DNA from 3 places in the Agarivorans sp. OAG1 genome. Region 3 is predicted to be linked to each of the others. Evidence: predicted binding sites of a transcription regulator. Region 3 holds the regulator's gene; each other region holds the start of a gene.

Region 1 (3,280 bases), 1.3 Mb from region 3:
GATGCCTGGTGGCGTGCAATTGTACTATGGTGATGAGAGCGGCAGACCGCGTGGGCCACAATCGGATGCCTTTGACTCTCCAACCCGTTCGTTTATGAACTGGGAGCAAATTGCTAAAGAAGCGGATCGCCAAGCGCTAGTAAAACACTGGCAAACGGTGGGTCAGTTCCGCGACCGCCATGTTGCCATTGGTGCAGGTGAACATAACAAGATAAGCGATCAACCTTACGCTTTTAGTCGCACCAAAGGTGACGACAAAGTGGTTGTGGTATTTGCTGGCATTAAGCAATAACAACAAGAAATAAGCGGTAATAGCAAAGCGACAGCGTAAACTATGCTGTCGCTTTTTTTTGCTTTAAACCTGACCGCGCTTCATCTTCAGCGCGACTAAGCTCAATAGCACCAGCCAAATACTGCTTGGCTCAGGTACTTGACTAGCCAGTAAATGTTCTCCGTTAACGATAATCTCCCTAAAGGCGAATGCCTCAGTCCCACCATTTTGATTTGCGTTAAAGTACAAGCTAAGTATTGAACCACTACCAATTAGGCTCTGGCTAAGTTGCTGGAATTGGTTGTTTAGCACCTGACCGTTTATAGATAGAGGGTCGTTTAGTAGGTATTGGTTCCCGTTGGCCATGGTGTAGCTCTGGTTGGCTTGTTCATCAACAGCACTAGCAAACAGTATCTGAATGGGGGAAGCATCAATTGCGTAGCTAAAGCTAAAGTGATCAAATGTTTCAAAATCACCCATAGCAGCCATGGAAATAGAAATTGAACTTAAGGCAAAACCACCAATATCAAACTGCCAAGTTGCTTGCGCATCACCGCTTGGGTTGTTTGGATTTTGCGTATCACTTACGCCAAAAAAGCTGTCTTGGTCAGTTTGAGAATTAACAATACCAAGGCTATCACTTGGGTTACTTAAGCTTGAATCAATCAAGCTATTTGGAATGCTGGCACTTGGAACTGCTTGGTATTTATCGAAGCCGTCCTGATCACTAACAAATTGTTGGCTAAATGGGTTTTGATAATCGACTACATTAAGGCTACTGCTGTTTACCATGTCGTAGGCGATGATAGTTGCTTGAACAGGTGCGGTGAGTAGCAACAAGCTTACGGTGAGTATATTTCTAGTGATTAGCATTAGGCATTCCTTTGTAAAGTGAACACCCTGTAAATCAATAATTGCGCCAAGATGTAAAAGTTATAAAAATCAGTACTTAAGAAAGCATGGACTAGTACACCTAGGTATTGTGTAAACATTAATGACACTTTTGTTACCAATAACAGGGTGCTGTACTTATTATATTAATTAATGTTTTTGTAAATAAACTCCCTTGTAGCTTGAGAGGATGGTTTTTCATTTTGATATTAGCCACTTACAAAGACCCAGTTATTGCTGTAAAAAATCCTGACCAGCAGGCTATTTATAAAGTGGCGAAAAATTGAACTTTATCCCCTAAGGCTTCGTTCTAATTAGCAGAGAATGGGGGAATTGTTATGAAACAAGTAATCGCAGCTATGTTGTTATCCATTAGTGGCGTTGCTATGTCTTATCCTTTAGACAGCGACTATTGGGCACACCGAAGTGTGTTGTTTTTTGCGCCACAACAAGACCACGCAGTTGAAAAATTTCTGTCAGATGAAATGCGTTACCGTTGCCAGATCCAAGAACGAGATCTTGTTGTTGTAGTGATGACACCGCAACAAGCTTTAGGCAAAACTGGCCCAGTAGCAAGCCATGGGGTCTCTTATTTACGCGACAAATATAAGGTAGAAGATAACAAGCACATAGCAGTGTTAATTGGTAAAGATGGTCACGAAAAACACCGCTGGGGCGCGACTACCAATTGGCAGGAAGTATTTGAAATTATTGATGCAATGCCGATGCGCAAACAAGAAATGCTAAATAATACTAGTGTGTGCTCTGCATAAAAAAAAGAACCAAGCAGAAAACCTGCTTGGCTTTAAAGAAGGAAAGCTAAATATTTACGAAATGCTTAAAATTTGTATTTAACACCAACACGGGTTTTAAGTTGGCGTTGGTCAGTTTTAGAGCTAACGCTTGAGTTCCAAAACTCTACGTACGGACGCCATTTTTCAATTTGGTAACCGATGAAGATACCAGCGTCCCAGTTGTCATCACCATTGTTGAATTGTGGATCCTTTGCTGTGCCAGAAATAGGGTCCCACTCGTATTCATGGCTTTTCCAGTAGTTCGCTTCGTAATCTAATTTTAGATTAGGCATGCTTTTAACTTTGTAACCACCAGTTAGAGTGACTTTAGATTTAGTCCATGTCTCGCCGTTTTCTTTACCATCGGCATATTGGCGAATTTCATAGCGGTAGCGTAATGCAGTTTTTAAACCGAAATCTGAAGTATAACCTACACGAAACTGCGGCTTATATGTTACGCGCTCATCACCAAAGGTAATTGGCATACCAGGTTGGATATACCACTTCTTGTTCAACTTGTGTTTGTAGCTTAGGTCAAACTCTGAGTCACCACGTTGTAAGTTTTCAAGAAAACCGCCGTACTCGCCGTCTTCTTTCTTACCACTAAAGAACTTCATCTCTACGCTGTAGTTCCATTGACCAGCATCGCTTACTTTAGTTGAATCACCGATTTTAATTCGGTAGGCGTGAGCTTCTGTTTCGTGTTTGTATTCACTACGAAAATCTAATTGACCCGCAGCTACAGGTGCTGCGATTAATAGTGCACCAATTGCAATTGAAAGGCTTTTCATTTTTGTCATGATAAATTCCATTTCCAGTTAAGGCCCTTTAACAGGCCTAGTTTTTATTTAGGGATTTAGGGTAGTTGTTATTGTTTTCGGTATAACAGTTCTATATCTCGTTCAGCCCAAATTTCGGCGAGATTCTTTTTAACAGTAAACTGAGAAAAATCACCCGATTTTGAGAGAGCCAATAAGGTTTGGTCACTCATGCCTAGGGCCGCTTTACGATAAATTGGCATCATGCGCATTACTCGCGGAGTTTTTTTATGCGGGTAAGGCCAGTCTTCTGCTTTGTCTTGATATTGAGCTAACAGCTCGATACCTTTTTTTAATGAACCCCCATTAGGAGATTCATAATTCCATAGGTCTATGCCAATTTTTTCGCCCACTTGAGCAACACCAGATAAAGCATCTAAATTAAAGTAGCTGTAATGGTATGAGCGAGTGCGCGCTAATTCATGTGGTTGAGTGCCGTCGGCTCTAAACTGACTGTCTATACGCATTTTGCCTTTCTCTACCGCGTTCATGGCAATTGATTCTTT
Region 2 (3,280 bases), 470 kb from region 3:
ACTGGGGCGGTCTCCTCCCAAAGAGTAACGGAGGAGCACGAAGGTTGGCTAAGTATGGTCGGACATCATACGGTTAGTGCAATGGCATAAGCCAGCTTAACTGCGAGACAGACACGTCGAGCAGGTACGAAAGTAGGTCATAGTGATCCGGTGGTTCTGTATGGAAGGGCCATCGCTCAACGGATAAAAGGTACTCCGGGGATAACAGGCTGATACCGCCCAAGAGTTCATATCGACGGCGGTGTTTGGCACCTCGATGTCGGCTCATCACATCCTGGGGCTGAAGTCGGTCCCAAGGGTATGGCTGTTCGCCATTTAAAGTGGTACGCGAGCTGGGTTTAGAACGTCGTGAGACAGTTCGGTCCCTATCTGCCGTGGGCGTTTGAGAATTGAGGGGAGCTGCTCCTAGTACGAGAGGACCGGAGTGGACGAACCGCTGGTGTTTGGGTTGTTATGCCAATAGCATTGCCCAGTAGCTACGTTCGGAACTGATAACCGCTGAAAGCATCTAAGCGGGAAGCAGGCCTCGAGATTAATTCTCACTAGGACTTTAAGTCCTCTGAAGGGCCGTTGGAGACTACAACGTTGATAGGCAAGGTGTGTAAGTGCTGTGAGGCATTGAGCTAACTTGTACTAATTACCCGTGAGGCTTAACCATACAACACCTAAAGGGTGTTGCTTATAGATACTTTATTTTAGAAACCATGAATACTTGTTAGTGCTCATGAGATATTTCAGCTTTTTCGAATGTTAAAGACAACAGTTTTTGCCTGGTGGCAATAGCGTTGTGGACCCACCTGACTCCATGCCGAACTCAGAAGTGAAACGCAACTGCGCCGATGATAGTGTGGGGCTTCCCCATGTGAAAGTAGGTCACCGCCAGGCTCTCATTATCGAAAAGGGCTTCCCGATTGGGAAGCCCTTTTTGTTTGTGTCTAGCGTGGCCTGCTTTCAAAAGTAGGGCGGAGGTCGCTCGGAAAGGGCGAAGCGCTTTCAGGCCGAAGCGGAAGCACCTATGCTGCGCACCTGACCACCGCCAGGCTCTCATACTAAGCCCTCGTCTAACGACGAGGGCTTTTTTATTGCCTGCGATTTAGTCGCCCAGGCATATCATCCCCTTCCCTATCTCTCATTTTTATTAAAGAGCGCTTTCATCATTGGCCGTGCTTAATGGTTGCAGTTCTAAAGGCTTGTGAACGTGAAGTTTGTAAGTTGTTGGGAGGCCATCTCCTAGCAAAGTGATCCAGCTTGATTGAGATGCAAAAGTTAAGTTCGTTGAGTCGGTATTTAACTAATTGTTTTTGTTGATTTTTACTTTAAGGCTGGTTGGTTTCTAGAATTACAGTAAGAGTTGCTAGGCAATCTTTGCCTAGATAGAAAATCAAAAAGGCAGCTTTTATCCGGCTTGAGGTAAGTTTTGCCGATTATTTGACTAAAACTTAGTTTTTCTGCTCAACCTAAGCTGTATCGGCTGCAGTGAATTAAAATTTATATCAATTTATATAAACATTATAAAATACTGAGTTTTATGAATTTAGTGGCATTTAATTTGCATTTTGTGTCGTGCCTAGCTAAAAGCGGCAAAAACGACGGAATGTTGTCGGTTAGGTAAAGATTTTGTCAGCTAGATTATCGTAAGGATATGTTTCTACTGACGTTAGTGGCATTTGCTTTGCTATTTGTGGCCTAAGGCTTTCTTAGGTAACTAATTACAATAAACGAGATAAAAAGCTCGGGCCTAGGTTAAAGCAAGTGGAAAGAGAACGGTAAACGGAAACTAACGTAAGTAGGAATAGACCAATGATTACCAGAGTAGTGATGTTGTGCAATGTATTGTTGCTGTCAGCATGTTCGTCAATTGTAGATGGTGTAGAAGAAGTTGCGGAGAACGTTCAAGAGCGAGAAGACCGCAATCAACGCCAAGTCACAGTAAGCACCGATAGCCGTTCTCCGATCCCCGATGATCCTTTTTATGCACCTATTGAACCTAGCCCAGCTGCGGATCAAGTGATTATTACCGGCTCAATGTTTAACAGCAATACTTCACGCAGCTTATATAGTTATACCCCACCTTTTGCACTAGGCGACACTATTACAGTGCTTTTGGAGGAGGAAGCCACGGCGACAAAATCGGCCAGTTCAAACCTTGGTAAAGAGAACAGCTATAAGCTTGATCCGGTTACTGTGCCGGGCGGGAATCTAACGATTAACGGACGTGTGGTCGAGCTAGAAATGAAGCAAAAACAAGATTTTGACGGATCTTCAGATGCTGATCAGCGACATCGTTTGTCAGGCAGGATTACTGTTTCGGTGGTCGACATCCTGAACAACGGCAATTTGGTTGTACGCGGTGAAAAGTGGCTAGTAATCAACAATGGTAAAGAGTACATGCGCTTTACCGGTATTGTGCGGCCGTTAGACGTTGGAGAGGACAACTCGATTGGTTCCTACCAGGTGGCCGATGCGCGTATCGAGTTTAGTGGCACTGGTGATCACGCTGACGTGCAAACTCAAGGATGGTTATCTTCATTCCTAGGCGGAAGTATGTGGCCACTGTAGGGCGTTAATTATGTCTAAATTTTTACGAGTTTGCGTGTGTCTGTTGACGTTAATGGGCATCACTTTGCCCAGTTACGCTATTTGGTTAGAGGGTGAGGGCCAAGCCAAGATCGTTGACGGCCAAGTAGATAAAGCTCGTCAGCAGGCTATCCAAGACGCTTTGTTAACCTTAATGTATCGCGGTGGTGCCAGTGTAAAGTCACTGCAAGTGGTGAAGTCTGGCGTGTTGGAAACCGATGAACTAACGGTGCGTACTAATGGCGAAGTGTATGACATGAAGCTATTGGTTGAGACCATCATTGATGACCAAATGACTGTGAAGGTGGCCGCTGACATATTTCCTTTAAATACCTGCGAGAAAGATAGCTACGCTAAAACCTTGTTTGTAGGGCCTTTTCAATTGCAGAAGCGCGAACATGCCCAGCTTGGTGGGGTTTATAGAACACCTGAAGAAGTCTCGCAGCGCTTATTTCACCGGTTTAAATCAAAGAGTAAAAGGGTTGATGCCCGGCACTTAATGACTCGTCAAATAGCGTTTGATGGTCGCTATGCCAATGATATAGAGCCGCAAATGCTCAAAGTAGCACGCAGCCTATCTCAACAGTACGACGTGCAATATATTTTGTTTGGCAAGATCAATGACATGTCGAGCTACAACGAAACCACCACTAACCTACTCGGCATGAAAAACACCGTTAAATTGCGCAACTTTCAAATAAAA
Region 3 (3,280 bases):
TTAAAATGCACGCCGAAGAGCTAAGCGTTATTGGTAGTGAAGAAAAAGGCAGCGAAGTTATGATTGCTAAAGGCGAACCCGCAACGTTTTATCAATTACTTGATAGCGGCAAGCCAATTGAAGCTGAAGCGAACGAAGTGCGCTACGACTTAAAAACCCAAACGCTAACACTCACTACCAATGCTCAACTCAAACAAGAAGAGAGCTTGGTAAAAGGTAAAATGATCAAATACAGCATCAACAAACAAGAAATGGTGGCACAAGGCGACGAAAACAGCCGTGTAACTACTATTTTCCTACCGCAGCAACTTGACGAACTAACGCCCAAGGAAGACCAGCAATAATGAGTACCCTAATTGCTGAAAACCTAGCCAAAGCCTACAAGGGCCGTAAGGTAGTCAAAAACGTTAGTCTAAATGTAGAAACCGGTAAAATTGTTGGCTTGTTAGGTCCAAACGGCGCTGGCAAAACAACTACTTTTTACATGGTGGTGGGTTTGGTGCCTCGTGACCAAGGCCGCATCCTCATCGATGATGACGATATTTCTAGTACAGCGATGCATACCCGCGCACGCAAAGGCATTGGCTACCTTCCGCAAGAAGCGTCTATCTTTCGCCGCTTATCTGTGGAGAAGAACATTCTCGCCGTATTAGAGACCCGAAAAGACCTCGATAAAGAGCAACAAATTGGTGCATTAGACGACCTTCTTGAAGAGTTTCACATTGGCCATATTCGCAAAAACCTAGGCATGAGCTTGTCAGGTGGTGAACGCCGAAGAGTTGAGATTGCTCGAGCGCTAGCCGCCGCACCTAAGTTTATTTTGCTTGACGAACCCTTCGCAGGGGTAGATCCTATTTCTGTTATCGATATTAAAAAGATCATTGAACATCTACGTGATCGCGGTCTAGGTGTACTAATTACCGACCACAATGTTCGAGAAACTCTCGATGTTTGTGAGCATGCCTATATCGTTAGCCAAGGCGAATTGATAGCCTCAGGAAAGCCAGAAGAAATTCTCGAAAACGAACATGTGAAACGAGTTTATCTCGGAGAACAATTCAAGCTATAGTTAAAGTGCAAGTTTAAAAAAAGACAATAAGAAGAAGGAACAGCGGTAGTTAATGAAAGCATCTTTGCAGTTGCGTCTTGGTCAGCAGTTAACCATGACCCCCCAGTTACAACAGGCCATTCGCTTACTCCAGCTTTCAACACTGGATTTACAGCAAGAGATTCAAGAGGCTCTGGAAAGTAACCCTCTGCTTGAGGCGGATGAGTCTCACGCCAGTGATAGTGACGCAACCGACGCTAAATCTGCCAACGAGAAGTCTACCGAGGCCGAATCCACTGCTGACATAGACAACAGTCAAATTGAAGCAGGCGATGCCATTAATCAAGAAACTGTTTCTGACGACCTTCCTGTTGACTCTACTTGGGACGATATCTACAGCGCCAGTTCTGCCCCAGCCAGCTCATCTGGCAGCGCGGTTAGCGATGACAACGATATGTTGTTTCAGGGCGAAACTGTCGACTCTTTACAAGACCACTTATTGTGGCAAATGCAACTCACTCCATTTAGTGAAGTAGACCAAGCTATTGCTTTAGCCATTATTGATGCAGTAGATGAATCGGGCTACCTCACCCAAGACTGTGAGCAGCTACTAGAGGGCTTACGTTCAAGCGATAACAATGACTTAGATGTAGAGCTAGATGAAGTAGAAGCAGTACTTAAACGCATCCAACATTTCGACCCTGTTGGTATTGCGGCTCGCTCACTGCAGGAGTGCCTACTGATTCAACTAAGCCGTTTTGTTGAAGATACACCTTGGCTAAATGAAGCCAAAGATGTAGTTTCAAATCATATTGATGTATTGGCTAATCGCGATTTTCGTCTATTAGCCCGCAAAACCAAACTTAAAGAAGACCAGTTACGCGAAGTCATGCGTTTGATTCATACGCTTGAACCTCGACCTGGTAACGCGGTTGAGCCTAATCAAGCCCAGTATGTTATTCCGGATGTATCGGTTGTAAAACGCCAAGGCCGCTGGGTTGTAGAGCTCAACCCAGATGCAATGCCTAAGTTGCGTGTTAACTCCCACTATGCATCTTTAAGTAAAACCTCTACCAACGCTAACGATACCCAGTTTATTCGTAGCCACTTACAAGAAGCCAAGTGGTTTATTAAAAGTATCGAGAGCCGAAATGAAACCCTATTAAAAGTATCCAACTGCATTGTTCATCATCAACAGGCGTTTTTTGAATATGGCGAAGAAGCCATGAAGCCAATGGTACTGAACGATGTAGCAGAAGCTGTAGAAATGCATGAATCCACTATTTCCCGGGTAACCACCCAAAAATTCATGCACACACCTCGCGGCATCTTCGAACTTAAATATTTCTTTTCTAGCCATGTGGCTACCGATGGCGGGGGTGAGTGTTCGTCAACCGCTATTCGTGCATTAATCAAGAAACTGGTAGCTGCCGAAAATACCAGTAAACCACTCAGCGACAGCAAAATTGCTGATATTTTGGCAGATCAGGGGATCAAGGTGGCAAGACGTACGATCGCTAAATATCGTGAGTCTTTAGCAATTCCACCTTCTAACCAACGTAAGAGCCTTATCTAAGGCCACTAAAAGGGGAAGATATCTATGCAAATTAACCTTACTGGACACCACGTAGAAATAACTGAATCTTTGAAAGAATATGTCCACACCAAGTTTGCCAAACTCACCCGACGATTCGATCAGATCAATAACGTTCACGTCATCCTCAACGTAGAAAAACTGAACCAAATTGCTGAAGCCACATTACATTTAAACGGCGGCGAAGTATTTGCAACCTCTGAGCATTCTGACATGTATGCCGCCATCGACAGCCTGATTGATAAACTTGATCGCCAAGTCATCAAACATAAAGAAAAACTTAACAAACGTTAGCCCCCCCATGCAACTAAATAAAGTACTTAGCTTGGACTGCACCCAAAGTGCAGTTCAATGCTCTTCAAAAAAACGCGCCCTAGAAATAGTGAGCGAACTGGCTGCCAAACAGCTTGATACCACTACCCAATGCATTTTTGAAAGCTTGTTAAATCGAGAAAAAATGGGCAGTACAGGTATTGGCCAAGGCATCGCTATTCCTCATGGCCGTATCGACAACCAGCATCAAGCCACAGCGGTTTTCTTGCGTTGCGATCCCCCTATTTCCTTCGATGCAATAGATAACAAGCCAGTAGACTTGGTATTTGCATTACTAGTACCCGAAGATCAATGTAAGCAACATC

Evidence for each region. The regulator sigma-54, encoded in region 3, starts transcription at its own class of promoters, with help from an activator protein. The targets are predictions, from matches to a motif close to GTTGGCACGNNNNTNGNNT.
Region 1: OAG1_RS12500 (PEP-CTERM sorting domain-containing protein) is a predicted target of sigma-54. The motif match lies at 1,177-1,195, and genes of this name have one in related genera.
Region 2: OAG1_RS20410 (flagellar basal body L-ring protein FlgH) is a predicted target of sigma-54. The motif match lies at 1,537-1,555, and genes of this name have one in related genera.

Annotation. Positions count from the first base shown of each region.
Region 1 is NZ_AP028990.1:2,728,139-2,731,418, reverse strand. It holds gene OAG1_RS12505 (alpha-amylase) at 1-292, shown strand, start outside; gene OAG1_RS12500 (PEP-CTERM sorting domain-containing protein) at 356-1,144, opposite strand; gene OAG1_RS12495 (DUF4174 domain-containing protein) at 1,501-1,935, shown strand; gene OAG1_RS12490 (oligogalacturonate-specific porin KdgM family protein) at 2,001-2,756, opposite strand; gene OAG1_RS12485 (alginate lyase family protein) at 2,825-3,280, opposite strand, start outside.
Region 2 is NZ_AP028990.1:4,496,851-4,500,130, reverse strand. It holds rRNA gene OAG1_RS20420 (23S ribosomal RNA) at 1-658, shown strand, start outside; rRNA gene rrf (5S ribosomal RNA) at 770-885, shown strand; gene OAG1_RS20410 (flagellar basal body L-ring protein FlgH) at 1,801-2,559, shown strand; gene OAG1_RS20405 (flagellar assembly protein T N-terminal domain-containing protein) at 2,570-3,280, shown strand, end outside.
Region 3 is NZ_AP028990.1:4,023,085-4,026,364, forward strand. It holds gene lptA (lipopolysaccharide transport periplasmic protein LptA) at 1-344, shown strand, start outside; gene lptB (LPS export ABC transporter ATP-binding protein) at 344-1,069, shown strand; gene OAG1_RS18280 (RNA polymerase factor sigma-54) at 1,122-2,624, shown strand; gene hpf (ribosome hibernation promoting factor) at 2,649-2,936, shown strand; gene ptsN (PTS IIA-like nitrogen regulatory protein PtsN) at 2,944-3,280, shown strand, end outside.